One region of the Oryzifoliimicrobium ureilyticum genome, then DNA from elsewhere that is predicted to be linked to it. Evidence: riboswitches for the same ligand, from Rfam matches in the RefSeq annotation. Region 1 holds a riboswitch; the other holds the start of a gene.
What was found. A riboswitch is a leader RNA that binds a small molecule or an ion and turns the genes downstream of it on or off. The one in region 1 is predicted to bind thiamine pyrophosphate.
Positions count from the first base shown of each region.

Region 2: another riboswitch for thiamine pyrophosphate. It lies ahead of thiB (thiamine ABC transporter substrate binding subunit); the one in region 1 lies ahead of thiC (phosphomethylpyrimidine synthase ThiC).

Region 1 covers NZ_JBBBVQ010000021.1:1,240-8,932, forward strand. The annotation lists gene VQ830_RS22895 (EAL domain-containing protein) at 1-2,063, shown strand, start outside; TPP riboswitch at 2,294-2,415, shown strand; gene thiC (phosphomethylpyrimidine synthase ThiC) at 2,511-4,334, shown strand; gene thiO (glycine oxidase ThiO) at 4,334-5,323, shown strand; gene thiS (sulfur carrier protein ThiS) at 5,320-5,517, shown strand; gene VQ830_RS22915 (thiazole synthase) at 5,521-6,294, shown strand; gene VQ830_RS22920 (thiamine phosphate synthase) at 6,291-6,911, shown strand; gene VQ830_RS22925 (capsular polysaccharide export protein, LipB/KpsS family) at 7,194-7,693, shown strand, end outside.
Region 2 covers NZ_JBBBVQ010000005.1:144,160-151,852, forward strand. The annotation lists gene VQ830_RS09325 (ABC-F family ATP-binding cassette domain-containing protein) at 1-887, opposite strand, end outside; gene VQ830_RS09330 (thiamine diphosphokinase) at 891-1,541, opposite strand; gene VQ830_RS09335 (MarR family winged helix-turn-helix transcriptional regulator) at 1,816-2,340, opposite strand; gene VQ830_RS09340 (MDR family MFS transporter) at 2,455-3,969, shown strand; TPP riboswitch at 4,024-4,135, shown strand; gene thiB (thiamine ABC transporter substrate binding subunit) at 4,175-5,200, shown strand; gene thiP (thiamine/thiamine pyrophosphate ABC transporter permease) at 5,200-6,846, shown strand; gene VQ830_RS09355 (thiamine ABC transporter ATP-binding protein) at 6,836-7,549, shown strand.

The sequences.
Region 1 (7,693 bases):
AACGTCAAGCTGTTGCCGCTCTAGATATGCTCCAATCCATACACACGCAAGTCATGCGCGAACGTAGAGCAAATGATGACAGCGCGTTACAAACGCTGAAAGGGGCGATGGAGCTCTTCTCCAACCAGTCGAATGGGACGCGTCTCTGGGTGTTCATGGGCCCGAAATTGCTCGATTATCAGAACTCCATCGGTGCTTCTGAAATCGCCCCTCCGCTTGACGACATCGATGAAAAGGTCAGCCGCACTTCAAAGATGCATAAAGTCGTCGAAGGTAATACCTTTCGATACACGCGGCCAATTATCCTTGGCCGCGGTAGTGCCTCCGACCAAAGCTGCGCGGAGTGTCATACAAAGTTAATGAATATCATGCCGGGGGAACTGATTGGTGGATACAGCGTCGCAACCGACATTTCCGAGAACATATTAGGCTGGCAGCAAAGCATCTTTAAGAGGGTGCTCGGGACTTTGATCACCCTTATCTTGATGCTTGCGGTCATTGCGTTTCTCATAAAGCGCTTTGCGCTTCAGCCGCTCTCCAGGCTGACGACCTCAATGAGGCTATTGGTCGCAGGAACGACTGACGTGGAGGTTGGCTTTGAGAAACGCCGCGACGAGATCGGGGCTCTTGCCGACGCGCTGCGATATTTTCGTACGACATTGATCTCCAGCCGGCGGTTGGAGGCGGCGAATGCCGACGCTGAACGCCAGCTTGCCTATCTGGCCTCCCATGACAAGCTCACGGGACTGGCAACCAGAAGTCTGTTCGTCGAACGCGTTGCTGCAGCACTTCGCAGCGAGGAGCGTGGGGACAAGGAAGTCGTTCTCGCCTGTATTGACATAGACGGCTTCAAGAAGTGGAACGATACGCTGGGTCATACCGGCGGTGACGCCATCATCGAACAACTTGCCGAGCGGGTTCGCAGATTGGCGGGAGAAAATGGCGCGGCGGCACGCCTTGATGGCGATGAGTTTGCTCTCCTGCAAATGAAGGACGCAGGGATATCCCCACAAGCGCACGGTGACGCGCTTATGACCCAATTGAAAAGACCCTTTCTTATAAATGGAATGGAGATCAAACTTAACATCAGCGTCGGCATCTCGATTGAGCAGCTTGCCGACACAGATGAGGAGATGCTGCTCAAACAGGCCGATGTTGCGCTTCGTCAGTCGAAGGCGGAAGGATTGTCGAGCTACAAATTCTTCTGTCAGGACATGAATGCAGCGGTCGAGGCAAGCCGCCAAATTGAAGCCGACCTGCACGAGGCATTCAGAAAGGGGCAGTTTGAGCTTCACTATCAGCCGCTGGTATCCAGCAAAAGTCGCAAGATAATCGGTGTCGAAGCTTTGATGCGCTGGCATCATCCGGCGCGCGGCTGGATTGGCCCGGCTCAATTCATTCCGATCGCTGAAGCCACGAGGCTGATCGTTCCGCTCGGTAAATGGTTGATGGAAACAGCATGCCAGCAGGCGATGAACTGGCATGGCTTGACGCTCGCCATCAATGTATCTCCTGCGCAGTTCAAGGATCCCGACTTTGTCCCCTTCGTGCGCGATCTTCTGGCAAGGACCGGTTTTGATCCCTCTCGACTGGAACTGGAAATCACCGAGGGACTGCTCCTCGATAATAGCTGCAAGCCTCTCGAAAGCCTGAATGCGCTAAAGTCCTTGGGTGTGAAAATCGCAATGGACGACTTTGGGACGGGCTTCTCGAGCCTGACATATCTGCAGAAGTTCCCATTCGATAAAATAAAGATCGACCGTTCCTTCATCAGCTCGCTGGAGAGCGACCGGAACTCTCTTGCCATCGTCCGCTCTGTGTTAGGTCTTGGCCATAGCCTCGGCATTATCACCACCGCAGAAGGGGTGGAAAACCGCGAACAGCTTGAAATCTTGTGCGCGGAAGGCTGCGATCAAATGCAGGGATACCTGTTCTCCAAGCCGTTGGAACATCTCAAATTGACGAGTCTGCTGATGACGTGGGAGGAAACTCCGGCAGCTTCGCCGCCGCCGAAAAAGGTCAAGGCCAAGCGCCCTCGCCTAGCCACGACGACTCAGCTTTAACATATTTCATTCCTCCGGCGATCAGAACAAAGCAGTTATCGTCCCGAATTGCATGATCCGTTGCTCCAGATCAGTTCCTTCCAAGTTGTTGCAACATGACGCGATTGCCCGCCGCAGCCACGCTTTCGGACGACCGGTTGTCACGACCTGATGCCGATCGGCCTGACCGAGCGGACACTTGTTGCGGTGTCATCCTTCTTGACAGGTAGAATCACGAGGTCTAGCCTTATCGCATTCACCAGGGGTGTCCCGACAAGGGGCTGAGATTCCGCTGGGCCTTGATTGGCAGCGCGGTGACCCGTTGAACCTGATCCAGTTCATACTGGCGTAGGGACGGTGCAAGCGCTGTTATGAAAAGCTCCCTTTTTCCGGGAGTCCGATTCCAGCCTCCTTGATCCTTCCGGCTAACATGACTGGGTCTCCAACTTTTAAATTTGGAGCCTCATAATGAATATCGCCCCTCAGCTTCCCAAGCTTACCGTAACCACAGGTCCGCTTCCCGCCTCGCAGAAGGTGCACGTCGCGGGGGAAATCCATCCGCATATCCAGGTCCCGATGAGGCAGATCAGCCTTCATCCGACATCGGGTGAGCCGCCCGTTACCGTTTACGATAGCTCCGGGCCTTACACCGACCCTGCAGCTGAGATCGCAATCGACGCCGGCCTTCCTGCATTGCGGCGGGCCTGGGTGCTGGCACGCGGCGATGTCGAAGCCTATGAAGGGCGCCAGGTGAAGCCTGAGGACAACGGCTTCGTCAGCGCAGATCGCCTGACGCCCGAGTTCCCTGTCCGGAACCAGCCGCTCCGCGCCAAAGGCGGTAAGGCCGTAACCCAGATCGCCTACGCGCGTGCGGGCATCATCACCCCAGAAATGGAATTTATCGCTATTCGCGAAAATCTGGGCCGCAAGGCAGCCAAGGAGGCGCTGAAGCGTGATGGGGAAAGCTTCGGGGCGCATATTCCCGATTACGTGACGCCGGAATTTGTTCGCCAGGAAGTCGTGGCCGGGCGCGCCATCATTCCAGCCAACATCAATCATCCCGAGGCCGAACCGATGATTATCGGCCGAAACTTCCTCGTGAAGATCAACGCTAATATCGGCAATTCAGCCGTCACCTCCTCGATGGCGGAAGAAGTAGAGAAGATGGTTTGGGCGATCCGCTGGGGCGCCGATACCGTCATGGACCTTTCGACCGGCCGTAACATCCACAACATCAGAGAGTGGATCGTTCGCAATTCGCCGGTGCCGATCGGTACGGTCCCACTTTATCAGGCATTGGAAAAAGTCGGCGGCATTGCCGAGGATCTCACATGGGAGGTCTTCCGGGACACGTTGATCGAACAAGCCGAACAGGGCGTGGATTACTTCACTATCCATGCCGGCGTGCGCCTTCCCTACATCCCGCTCACCGTCAATCGCGTCACTGGCATTGTTTCGCGCGGCGGATCGATCATGGCGAAGTGGTGCCTGCATCACCACAAGGAAAGCTTCCTCTACGAACACTTCGAAGAAATCTGCGATATCTGCCGCAGCTACGACGTTTCCTTTTCTTTGGGTGACGGTTTGCGCCCGGGATCGATTGCCGATGCCAATGATGCTGCCCAATTTGCGGAGCTGGAAACCCTGGGGGAGCTGACGAAGATTGCCTGGGCCAAGGACTGTCAGGTCATGATCGAAGGGCCTGGGCACGTGCCCATGCACAAGATCAAGGAGAACATGGACAAGCAGCTGAAAACCTGCGGAGAAGCACCCTTTTATACACTCGGCCCTCTTACCACCGACATCGCACCCGGTTACGATCACATCACGTCTGGAATCGGCGCCGCGATGATCGGTTGGTTTGGCACCGCGATGCTCTGCTATGTTACGCCAAAAGAGCATCTTGGTCTGCCCGACCGTGATGATGTGAAGACCGGCGTCATCACCTACAAGATTGCGGCACATGCCGCCGATCTCGCCAAAGGCCACCCCGCCGCGCAGGTGCGTGACGACGCTCTCTCGAGGGCCCGTTTCGAGTTCCGCTGGGAGGACCAGTTCAACCTGTCGCTCGACCCCGAAACGGCTCGCAACTTTCATGACGAGACCCTGCCGAAGGAAGCGCACAAGGTTGCGCATTTCTGCTCGATGTGCGGCCCGAAATTCTGCTCAATGCGGATTTCTCACGATATTCGAGCCGAAGCGCAGAAGGAAGGTATGGAAGCCATGGCTGCCAAGTATCGTGCCGGCGGTGACCTTTATATGCCGGCGGAAAGCATGCCCGGAGCAGATTGATGCAACGAGTTCTGATCCAGGGAGCCGGCGTTGCCGGCTTGACGGCAGCGCTTGAAATGCGTCGCCGAGGTTTTGCCGTCGAGATCATCGAAAAAGGTCCGGCAGCGGGACTTGGTGCATCGCATTATGCGGGCGGCATGCTGGCTCCCTATTGCGAGCGTGAATCGGCCGACGAGGCTGTTATCAAGCTCGGCCGCAATGCAGCCGATTGGTGGGCGGCCGAACTTCCGGGGGAAGTTCACCGCAATGGGACGCTTGTCGTAGCGCAGCCGCGCGATCTGCCTGAGCTTGAAAGATTTGCAGCCAGAACGCGAGGCTTTCGCCGCATCGAAGGACCTGAAATTGCAGCTCTCGAACCGGCCCTGGCAGGCCGCTTCGAACGGGCGCTTTTCTTCGAGGACGAAGCCCATCTTGACCCTCGAAAGGCTCTTACCGGTCTTGTCGCAAAGCTCCGCGCACAAGGTGTGATCTTTCACTTTGAAGCACATGAAGTCCCGATCGGCGAAATCTACGATGCTGTGATCGATTGCAGGGGGCCCGCCGTGATCGCCGACCTACCGCAGCTCAGAGGCGTGCGGGGCGAAATGCTCTATCTGCACTGCCGCGACCTGACTTTGTCTCGGCCCGTGCGGATGCTGCATCCGCGTCACCCGATCTATATCGTACCGCGGGAAGACCATCGTTTCATGGTTGGGGCGACCATGATCGAGAGCGAGGATGATGGCCCAATCACCGCGCGCTCTATGATGGAATTCCTGAATGCGGCCTATGCCCTGCATCCATCGTTCGGGGAGGCTCGCATTCTCGAGACGGGAACAGGCGTGCGCCCGGCGTTTCAAGATAACCTTCCTCGTGTTGCCAAAACAGCAGCTGGCTTTTTCGTTGGCGGAATGTATCGCCACGGCTTTCTGCTCGCTCCGGCACTGGCGCAGGAGGCCGCTGATCGCCTGACGCGCCGCTTCCACAAATCCGAGAGGCTGACGGCATGAGATTGATCGTAAATGGCGAACCGGAAACAGTCACCGCCGATACGCTGAGCGAGCTTCTGGCACTGCTCGAGTTTGAAGGCGAGTGGTTGGCAACTGCGGTCAATGGCGAAATCGTCCACCGCGAAGATCGCGCTGCGCTTCAGTTGCAGGAGGGCGATCGCATTGAAATTCTGTCCCCTATGCAGGGAGGATGAGCCATGTTGAAACTTTACGATACCACCGTTTCTTCGCGCCTTCTGCTTGGAACGGCACGCTATCCTTCTCCGACGGTATTGGCGCAGGCCGTTCAGTCCTCCGGCAGTGAGATCGTTACCGTCTCGCTCCGGCGCGAGACGTCCGGCGGCAAGACCGGTGGCGCGTTTTTCAATCTGATCAAGGAACTCGGCGTCAGGGTTTTGCCCAATACTGCCGGCTGCCATAGCGCGCCCGAAGCAATTCTGACAGCGAAGATGGCCCGCGAAGTCTTTGCAACCGATTGGATCAAGCTGGAGGTCATCGGCCATCACGACAGTCTGCAGCCAGACGTGTTTGAACTGGTCGAAGCAGCGCGTATTCTGGCTTCTGAAGGCTTTTCCGTTTTCCCGTACACCACGGATGATATTGTGGTAGCCGAGAAATTGCTGGCTGTTGGCTGCCAGGTTCTCATGCCCTGGTGCGCACCGATTGGCAGCGCTGCCGGGCCGCGCAATCCGGCTGCACTGACCGCAATGCGGGCCGCCTTTCCCGAGATCCCGCTGATCGTCGACGCCGGAATCGGACGGCCCTCGCACGCGACGACAGTGATGGAACTCGGTTATGATGCGGTCTTGCTCAATACCGCTGTTGCCGGCGCAAGCGACCCGGCTTCCATGGCGTCGGCATTTGCTAAAGCGATCGATGCAGGCCACCTTGCCTATCGATCAGGCATGCTGGAGCCGCGTGACATGGCCGTGCCTTCGACGCCGGTCATCGGTAAAGGGGTCTTCGCATGAAGCTCGACCCATTCTACCTCATCGTAGACAGTTCCGCCTGGATCGCGCGGCTGGTTCCTATCGGCGTCAAACTCGTGCAACTGCGAATCAAGGATCGTCCACACGAGATTCTGTCGAAAGAAATCCGGCGCGCGAAGGCAATCTGCGCCCAATATGGCTGTCAATTGATCGTCAATGACTACTGGGAGATCGCAATCGATGAAGGATGCGACTTTGTTCATCTTGGCCAGGAAGATCTCGTGGAGGCCGACTGCGCAGCTATTCGCCGTGCTGGAATAAAGCTCGGCGTTTCCACACATGACGACACGGAGCTGGAAAAGGCGCTTGAAGTGGAACCCGATTACGTCGCCCTCGGCCCGGTCTGGCCGACCATTTTGAAGAAGATGAAATGGGCGCCTCAGGGTCTTGATCGCGTGAAGACATGGAAAGACAGGGTGGGAAAAGTTCCATTGGTCGGAATCGGCGGAGTGACTGCCGAACGTGCACCTGAGGTGCTGCGTCACGGTGCAGATATCGCTGCTGTCGTTACCGACATCACGCTCAATGCAGATCCGGAAGCACGGACAAGGCAATGGATTGAGGCGACAGCAGACTGGCGCCCACGAAATGCGACCTAAAGGCTTTAATCTCAGAAGCGGCAACCCTTCCGATTGCGTAAATCGTTCGATCACCTAGTGGCCTTGAGATCGATATTTATGGGACAACCCACCGATCCGCGAAAAAAGGGTGAGCATATCGGGGACGGTCATTCCGACGACTGCCTGCCTATGCTACTGCATGTCTCGCTCAGATGAATTTCTTTGAGCGAAACGACGATGCATCAGAACATCAACGTACGGCAATATGCGCGTCTTTCGCAGAAAGTGCCAGGCTGTGGCGGCTGAGACAGGATGATCTGAATGCCTGGACGCTTGATCGTCCATGAGCAAACGATAGCGGTAGGAATGCTGGAAAAGACAAGGCAAAGCGAACGTATCGGCCAAAAGGACTGGTATCCGCCGCGCGGGATGCGGCTTGGCGCAACACACTTCTTACGCAGCGATTTTCCATGGCTACATCACTACCTGGATCTGCCTGAACTATCCTCCACTCTCGCGCCGGGAATAGGCGGGACGGTGTCCTGGGGAGGACGCATCGCCGCCAAGCTAGGCGAAGCGGTGGGTCGGCTCAGAGGATTGCCACATTGGCATATGGAGGATGGCTTTCTGCGCTCCGTTGCGCTCGGCAAGGCGGGGTCGGTGCCTTTATCGATCGTGATGGACGATCTTGGTCTTTCCACGAAGGCCGCAGCGGGGTCACGTCTAGAACGATTGATTATCGAAGCCGACGAAAATGATGCCGAGAAAGGCCGACAGGCTCGGGACGCGATCGTTTCCCACCGGCTTTCGAAATATAACCA
Region 2 (7,693 bases), on a different contig from region 1:
TGGCGGTCTCCGAACGATTTCTCGATCCGTTCTGCCTCGATGACCAGTTTGCCGGATTCTTGCCCTTCCGTGACGGTCGCTAGTACGGTTCCTTGAGGACCGCGATGGCCGCGATACTGGGAACGCATGGTCTGGAGGTCACCCAGGCGTCGCATGTTGCGTTTGCGTCTGGCCGTGACACCGTAACGTAGCCAATGTTCTTCCCGCTCGATCGCTTTGCCGAGCTTATGCTGTTCGACCTCTTCTGCTTCCAGAACTTCATCGCGCCAGGCTTCAAAGGCGCCGAACCCCCTGTCCAGACGGCGCGAGAAGCCGCGATCCAGCCAGATCGTTGCGGTCGAAACCCGCTCAAGAAAGCGCCGGTCGTGCGAGATGACCACAAGCGCGCTGCGGCTTTTTTGCAGCTCGCCTTCCAGCCATTCGATCGTCGGCAGATCGAGATGGTTCGTCGGCTCGTCCAGCAGGAGAATATCCGGCTCGGGCGCCAGAACACGCGTCAGGGCAGCACGTCTTGCTTCCCCTCCGGAAAGGTTCTTGGGGTCCTCATCGCCTGTCAGCCCGAGATGCGACAGGAGGTACGTCACGCGGTAGGGATCATCGCTTGGACCAAGGCCCGCTTCTGCATAGGCACGAACGGTGGCGAAGCCAGCAAAATCGGGAGCCTGCTCCAGATAGCGGATGGTTGCTGAAGGGTGGCGAAAAACCTCTCCCGATTGGGGCTCGACGAACCCTGCGGCAATTTTAAGGAGGGTCGATTTGCCCGATCCATTGCGGCCGACGAGACAGATCCTGTCTCCAGGCTCCACCTGCATGTCCGCACCGGCCAACAGCGGCGTGCCGCCAAAGCTCAGGAAAATATTGTCCAGTTTCAGGATAGGAGGCGCCAAAAATTATACTCCGGAGAGGTCATAAGGTCGAGCAATCACTATAGCCCGACCATGTTTGAGGGTCAGCCGCACTTTACCCTCAGCCACGTTGGAAATGGTTCGCGACGAACCAAAGGGAAGGTTGAACATCGCCAGCGGATAGCGCGCGTTGTCAATCGAAAGCTTCTCAAGGGCACCAAATGCAACGACGGAAAAGAGACTTGTTGGCGGCAGATCAAGTTCGATAGCACCCTCCACCAGTGGAACGGCTTCCTCCTGTCCTGTGGTGACCAGAACCTCATAACCGTCTTCAGCAAGTTTGACCGCATAGGCAAGATGCTGCAGGGCGTGATCGGATCGTTCGCCACCCAGCGCACCTGCTAAAATCAGGCGGCGGGCACCCCTTGCGATGGCCGCACCAATCGCAATCTCTCCATCCGTCTCACCCTTGGCTGCGGGATAAGGCATACGCGGCACATCAGGAAAGGCAGCCTGAAGATCCTCGGAAGAGGAATCGAAATCGCCAACCCAAAGTTCAGGCACCAGCCCAAGGCTACCCGCATGACGAATACCACCATCCGCCGCAATAACACGGGTTTCAGCGACCGCAGCGCGAACGCGCTCTGTCGGTTCAAGCTCGCCGCCGAGCAGAATGGTGAATGCTGATAAGCTCATGGAGATGCCCATAGCGCAAAGCCAGGCAAAAAGAAAAGGGGCGCTGCCAAACAGGCAGACGCCCCGTAAAAGCTGGACCTGCGTCGCGCGCGAGGCGCATCCCGCATTCCAGCATCGGATAGGCGCCCCGACGCCCGTCCGAATTCAATCGCCGCAAGGAGCCTTCATCGTTGGCAGAGTAAGCTTTCGCCTCCCGTGAACGCTCGCCCTCTGTTGTCTCAACGGAATATAACGGATGTCGCGCAGACCCTGTTTGATCTTGGTCAAACAAATCTCATCTTTCGGAGGATTCGGCGATTTCTTTGCCGCGTGTCGAAATGACCTCTTCTAGGCCATTCATATAGCGCTCATAGAGGGCCGCAAAACGTTCGGTGTCCTGTTTAGGCCAATCTTTAACGATTTCCGAGACGACTGACAGTTTCTGCCTGCGCAGTTCCGAAAGCAGCTTCTGACCCTTCGCGGTCACCACAACAACGATGCGTCGCGCGTCGCTCTGCGATGCTTTCCGCCGGAGCACATTGCGATTCACCATATCCGAGACGATGCGGCTGGCCCTCGACGGATCTATCCGCAATGCCTCTGCCACGGTTCCCACGGTCACTTCACCTGTTTGCTCGGCGCGCACAACGGCGTGAAGCGCATCCAGATGCGAGACCTCAAGTTCCGGAGCGACGGTGCTGACAGCCAAGCGTGCAATGATCCGCCGTGCGGTCAGCAGCCGCATGCGGCTCATGCTCTCACCGATCGACTCGACGTATACTTCGAGGACGGGGCGTTCTTGAATATCTTCTTCTACCATGTTGTCAGCTTAGCAGAAGTGAAGGCGCAATAGAATATGCTGAGCGCAATTCCTTGATATTGACATTTATATGCTAAAAGCACATATCTGGACGATCTTATTGAGGTGCCACTCATGGACATGCAAGCCACCTTCCAACCGCTCGTTACCGACCCGCGGCGAAAGATCATACTCTTTCTGTTCTTGATGACGGCCATGTTCATGGCGACGCTCGACAACCAGATTGTCTCGACCGCCCTTCCAACCATTGTCGGAGAGTTCGGGCATATTGAGAGGTTTGGCTGGATCGGGTCTGCCTATCTTCTTTCTCTGAGTGCCGTCATGCCGCTTTATGGGAAGCTGGGTGATCTTTTCGGGCGCAAATATGTGATGATGACGGCGATCGCCATCTTCACTGTGGGCTCTGCGGTTTGCGGTCTAGCCGTTTCCATGGATACCCTCATTGCCGCTCGCGTGTTGCAGGGACTGGGCGGCGGCGGCATTATGGTATCGATTTTCTCCGTCAATGCCGATCTTTTCGAGCCTCGCGAGCGCGCGCGCTACCAAAGTTACTCCAGTTTGGTGCTGATGGCCTCTGGCGCAATCGGTCCGGTTCTCGGCGGCACGATGAGCGACTTGTTCGGCTGGCGCTCGATCTTCCTTGTCAATATTCCGATCGGGGTGATTGTCCTGCTCGGACTTGCCTGGATGCTGCCCTATCGCAAACCGCATCGGCGCCCCAAGATCGATTATGCCGGTGCTCTGCTTCTTGCGACCGTCACGACAAGTATCGTGATTGCAGCGGATGGATCGAGCCTCTTCGGCTCGCTGTTTTCCCCGCAGACCGCGATCGTCCTTGCCATCGGTATTGTTGCGGCAAGCCTTTGGGTTTTCGTGGAGCGGAAGGCAAGCGAACCCATTGTTCCCATTCCGCTTTTTCGAAATTCGACCTTTACGCTCCTCTTGATCATTTCGGTCATGAGCGGCGGCATTGCCATCGGGATGGCGAATTACTTTGCACTTTTCCTGCAGACGACGACGGGCCTGTCACCGTCTGCCGCTGGCGGCTTTTTCATCCTGTTGACGGGCGGGATTGTCTGCGGCTCCATTTCAGCCGGTCGCATTATTTCGCGGACAGGACGCTATAAACCCTTTGCCGTGGCAAGCTTGACCATCAGCACCTTCGCCTTTGCTGTGCTTAGCCAACTCCATTACGGCACGCCGGGTTGGGTTGTCGGGTTGCTGATGCTGCTGCATGGCATCGGCATTGGTTTGGCGCAGCAGGTCCCTGTGATCGGGGTGCAGAATGCTGCACCCGCACGCGATGTCGGTGCCGCAACCGGCTCTGTAACTCTGTCGCGGATGGGCGGTGCCTCGATCGCGATATCGATCTATGGGGCGATCATCGGCGCCTCTATCGGAGCAAGTCATGTTGTTCTGCCGGGAGCAGGACGGATCGAGGAATTGACGCCGAAAATGATGGCAGCGTTGCCGGAGGCCTCGAGGATCCTTGTGCAGGAGGCCTATGCCGCGGCGTTCTCGCCTCTTTTCATGACGTCCTGTGCCATGGGGCTGGTTGGTTTGATCGCTGCAATTATGCTGAAGCCTGTGCAGCTGCCGGGTATTGTGAAAGCTGCGCCGGCGGAGTGAGCCGTTCCTCGCTGCGGCTCTTGTCAGAAACGAACGGCAGCGATACATCATGACAGAGATCTAACGGGGTGCTCTTCTCCGAAAAGGAAGGGGCTGAGAGGCGCAAAGCCAACCCGCGGAACCTGATCCGGTTAAAACCGGCGGAGGGATTAGATGCGTGGCACTGGCCGCCCCTTTCTTCCGCACACAGTATAAGGGAAGGCGTATGCCGCAAGCTCCATTTTTTGTCAGGGCGCTTTCAGCTCTGGCGATCCTCACTACATCGCATGTGGTGGTTCACGCACAGACACCAGCCAAGGTGCTGACGATTTACACCTATGAGAGCTTCACCTCTGAATGGGGACCAGGTCCCAAGGTCAAAGCGGCGTTTGAAAAGACCTGCGACTGCACGGTGAACTTCGTTAGCGTCGCTGATGGCGTGGCTCTGTTGTCGCGCCTCAAACTGGAAGGGGCGAGTGGGAAGGCTGATCTCGCTCTTGGGCTCGACACCAATTTGGTCGAGGAAGCGCGCCGCACAGGATTGTTCGATAAAAGCGGCATCGACACGAGCGCACTCAAAGTGCCGGGCGGATTTTCCGATGATGTCTTTGTGCCCTATGACTACGGGCACTTTGCCGTCGTTTACGACACGCAAGCGATCAAGAGCCCGCCCAAGAGCCTGCACGAACTCGTGGAAGGCGATCCTTCGCAGAAGATCGTGATTGAAGATCCACGCACGTCCACACCCGGACTTGGTCTGCTGCTATGGGTTAAATCCGTCTATGGCGATAAAGCACCTGAAGCATGGGAAAAACTGAAGAAGCGCGTTCTGACCGTTACGCCTGGCTGGTCGGAAGCTTACGGACTTTTCACCAAGGGTGAAGCACCGATGGTGCTTTCCTACACGACGTCGCCTGCCTACCATATGGTCGCCGAGAAGACGGATCGCTATCAGGCTGCCGCTTTTTCCGAAGGACATTACATTCAAATTGAAGTCGCTGGCCTGATGAAGAACGCGCCGCATAAAGCCTTGGCCACCGATTTTCTCAAGTTCATGACCAGCACCGGCTTCCAGGACACCATTCCTACCAATAACTGGATGATGCCTGTCGCTGCGACATCGACACCGTTGCCTGACGCGTTCGGCAAGATCGTTCAGCCTTCGAAAACGTTCCTGATGGATCCGAAGACCGTTGCTGATAACCGGAAAGCCTGGATCGATGAGTGGCTTCAAGCCATGAGCTTGAATTGATGCTTCTGACGACGGCAGAACGCCGCGTTGCCATTGCCGGTGGGTCCGGCGTCCTCGCCGGCATCTCAATTTTCATCAGTTTTGCCGTCTTCATGCTTCTGTTCGCTACCGATGGCGAATGGAGTGCAATCTTCGCCGATCCCTACATTCTCAAGATCCTGCGCTTCACTTTGGCGCAGGCCATTTTATCGACGCTCTTATCGATCCTGCTTGGCCTGCCGGTGGCTCTTTCGCTCGCTCGTCAGCCTCATTTTCCAGGCAGAAGCTGGATTTTGCGGCTTATGGCGATTCCGATGGGATTACCTGCGCTGATCGGGGCACTTGGCCTGGTCGGCGTTTGGGGCCGGCAGGGATGGCTGAATGCAATCGTTCAACATGGACTTGGCCTCGAGCCCATCAGCATCTATGGCTTGGCGGGTATTCTGCTCGCGCACGTCTTTTTCAATCTGCCGCTCGCCTGCAGGCTGATGCTCGCCCAACTGGAAAGGACACCTGCCGAATATTGGCTGACCGCCGGCGTTCTCGGCATGTCGCCGTTTTCTGTCTTTCGGCTCATCGAGTGGCCGCTGCTGAAAAGGGTTTTACCGGGCATTGCAGGATTGATCTTCATGCTGTGTGCCGCCAGCTTCACCCTTGTCCTCATGCTGGGGGGAGGGCCGGCGGCAACCACGATTGAGGTGGCAATCTATCAAGCGCTTCGTTTTGACTTCGATCCCGCCCGTGCCGTTGCTCTATGTGTGTTGCAGGTCTGCATGACGGGTTTGATATTGGCTCTCATGCAGTTTTTTGCGGGAGCAGCTGAAGATGGCGTCACGGTTGGGAAGCGATTGAGGCGCCTGGACGGTCATTCGCAATCATCCAAGATCATTGACTCGTCGGTCATTTTGGCAGCCGTGCTGTTCATCGGCGCTCCTTTGCTATCGATCGTGATCAGCGGTTTGAAAGCTGATCTCATGCGGCTTGTCGGCGAGGCGCTCTTCTGGAGGGCTTTATCGATGAGCCTGACGATATCCTTTCTTTCGGCAATGTGCGCCTTGACGGTCAGCGTAACGCTCATTCATGCTCGCTTTGCAGCCTCGATCGGTGAACGCGCGCGCTTTGTGCCCCGGCTCCTGCTAGGAGGCGTCAGCCTTGGCTTGAATGCAGCATCATCCTTTGTGTTGCTGATCCCGCCGCTTGTCCTGGCAACGGGATGGTTCATGACCGTTCGGGCAGTCGGAGGCGATCTTGATCTTGCAGCGCCGCCAATCGTCATCCTCATCAATATGTTGATGGCATTACCCTTCGTCGTGCGTGTTCTGGAGCCAGCCTATGCCAGCCACAGGGCCCGCACCTTGAAGCTTACGGCGAGCCTTGGTCTGGTCGGAATAGCACGCCTGAGGCTGGTTGACTGGCCGTCGTTGCGAGGTCCATTGCTCATCGCCTTTTCTTTTGCCATGGCATTGTCGCTTGGCGATCTCGGTGCCGTTGCGCTATTCGGTTCGGACAGTTTCATAACGCTGCCTTGGCTGATCTTCAGCCAACTTGGTAATTATCGCAGTGACGACGCGCAAGGTTATGCATTCCTGCTGGCGATCTTGTGTCTTGCGCTGACGATGATCGGCACGCGCCGTGCGACAGTGCCCGGAGGTTCACATGGCCGATAGGGGTTGCGCTCTCGCATTGACGGATGTTCGCCTGTCACTGGGGAATAGAGACTTTTTCTTTGACGAGAGCTTTCCTGTGGGCGCAATCACGGCTGTCACGGGGCCTTCCGGTGGCGGTAAATCGACCCTTTTGAACCTGATAGCTGGGTTCGAGACACCTGCTTCGGGTAAAATCGAAATTGAGGGGCAGGATGTGACAGCTCGTCACCCTTCGCAACGGCCACTGTCTTTCGTGTTTCAAGACAACAACCTCTTTGCCCATCTCGACGTCTTCACAAATGTTAGCATCGGCATAACCTCGTCCTGGCGGTTGCGGCCGGACCAGCGACAAAAGATAAGCACTGCACTTGCAGCTGTTGGCTTGGCTGGCTTTGACAAGCGGCTGCCTTCGAGCCTTTCAGGAGGCGAGCGTCAAAGGGTGGCGTTCGCCAGAGCCCTGGTGCGGGGGAGGCCACTGCTTCTTCTTGACGAGCCTTTCGCATCGCTCGACCCAGGATTGAGAAGGGAAATGGCCGATCTGCTTCTTCTCCTTCATCGGGAAAGTGGTGCAACCATGCTCATTGTATCGCACGATCCGCAGGAAGTTGAGCATCTGGCCGAAAAGGTTGTGTTTGTCGATGAGGGAACGATCATTGATCGAGCGCTGATGAGGGATCGGCCCGCGTCGTGGAGCAGATCCGGCCTTGGGCGTTTCTTCGCTTAATTGCGATTTTCTTGAAGGTCGCGTCCATTTGCCTTAATTCCGGCCGCACAGCAGAAGATTAACATCTGCTTTAGGACGAATGTAATTTTAACGATGACCAAAAGTGCTGCTATGCAAAACCAATGGAAATCAGGTACTAAGGCG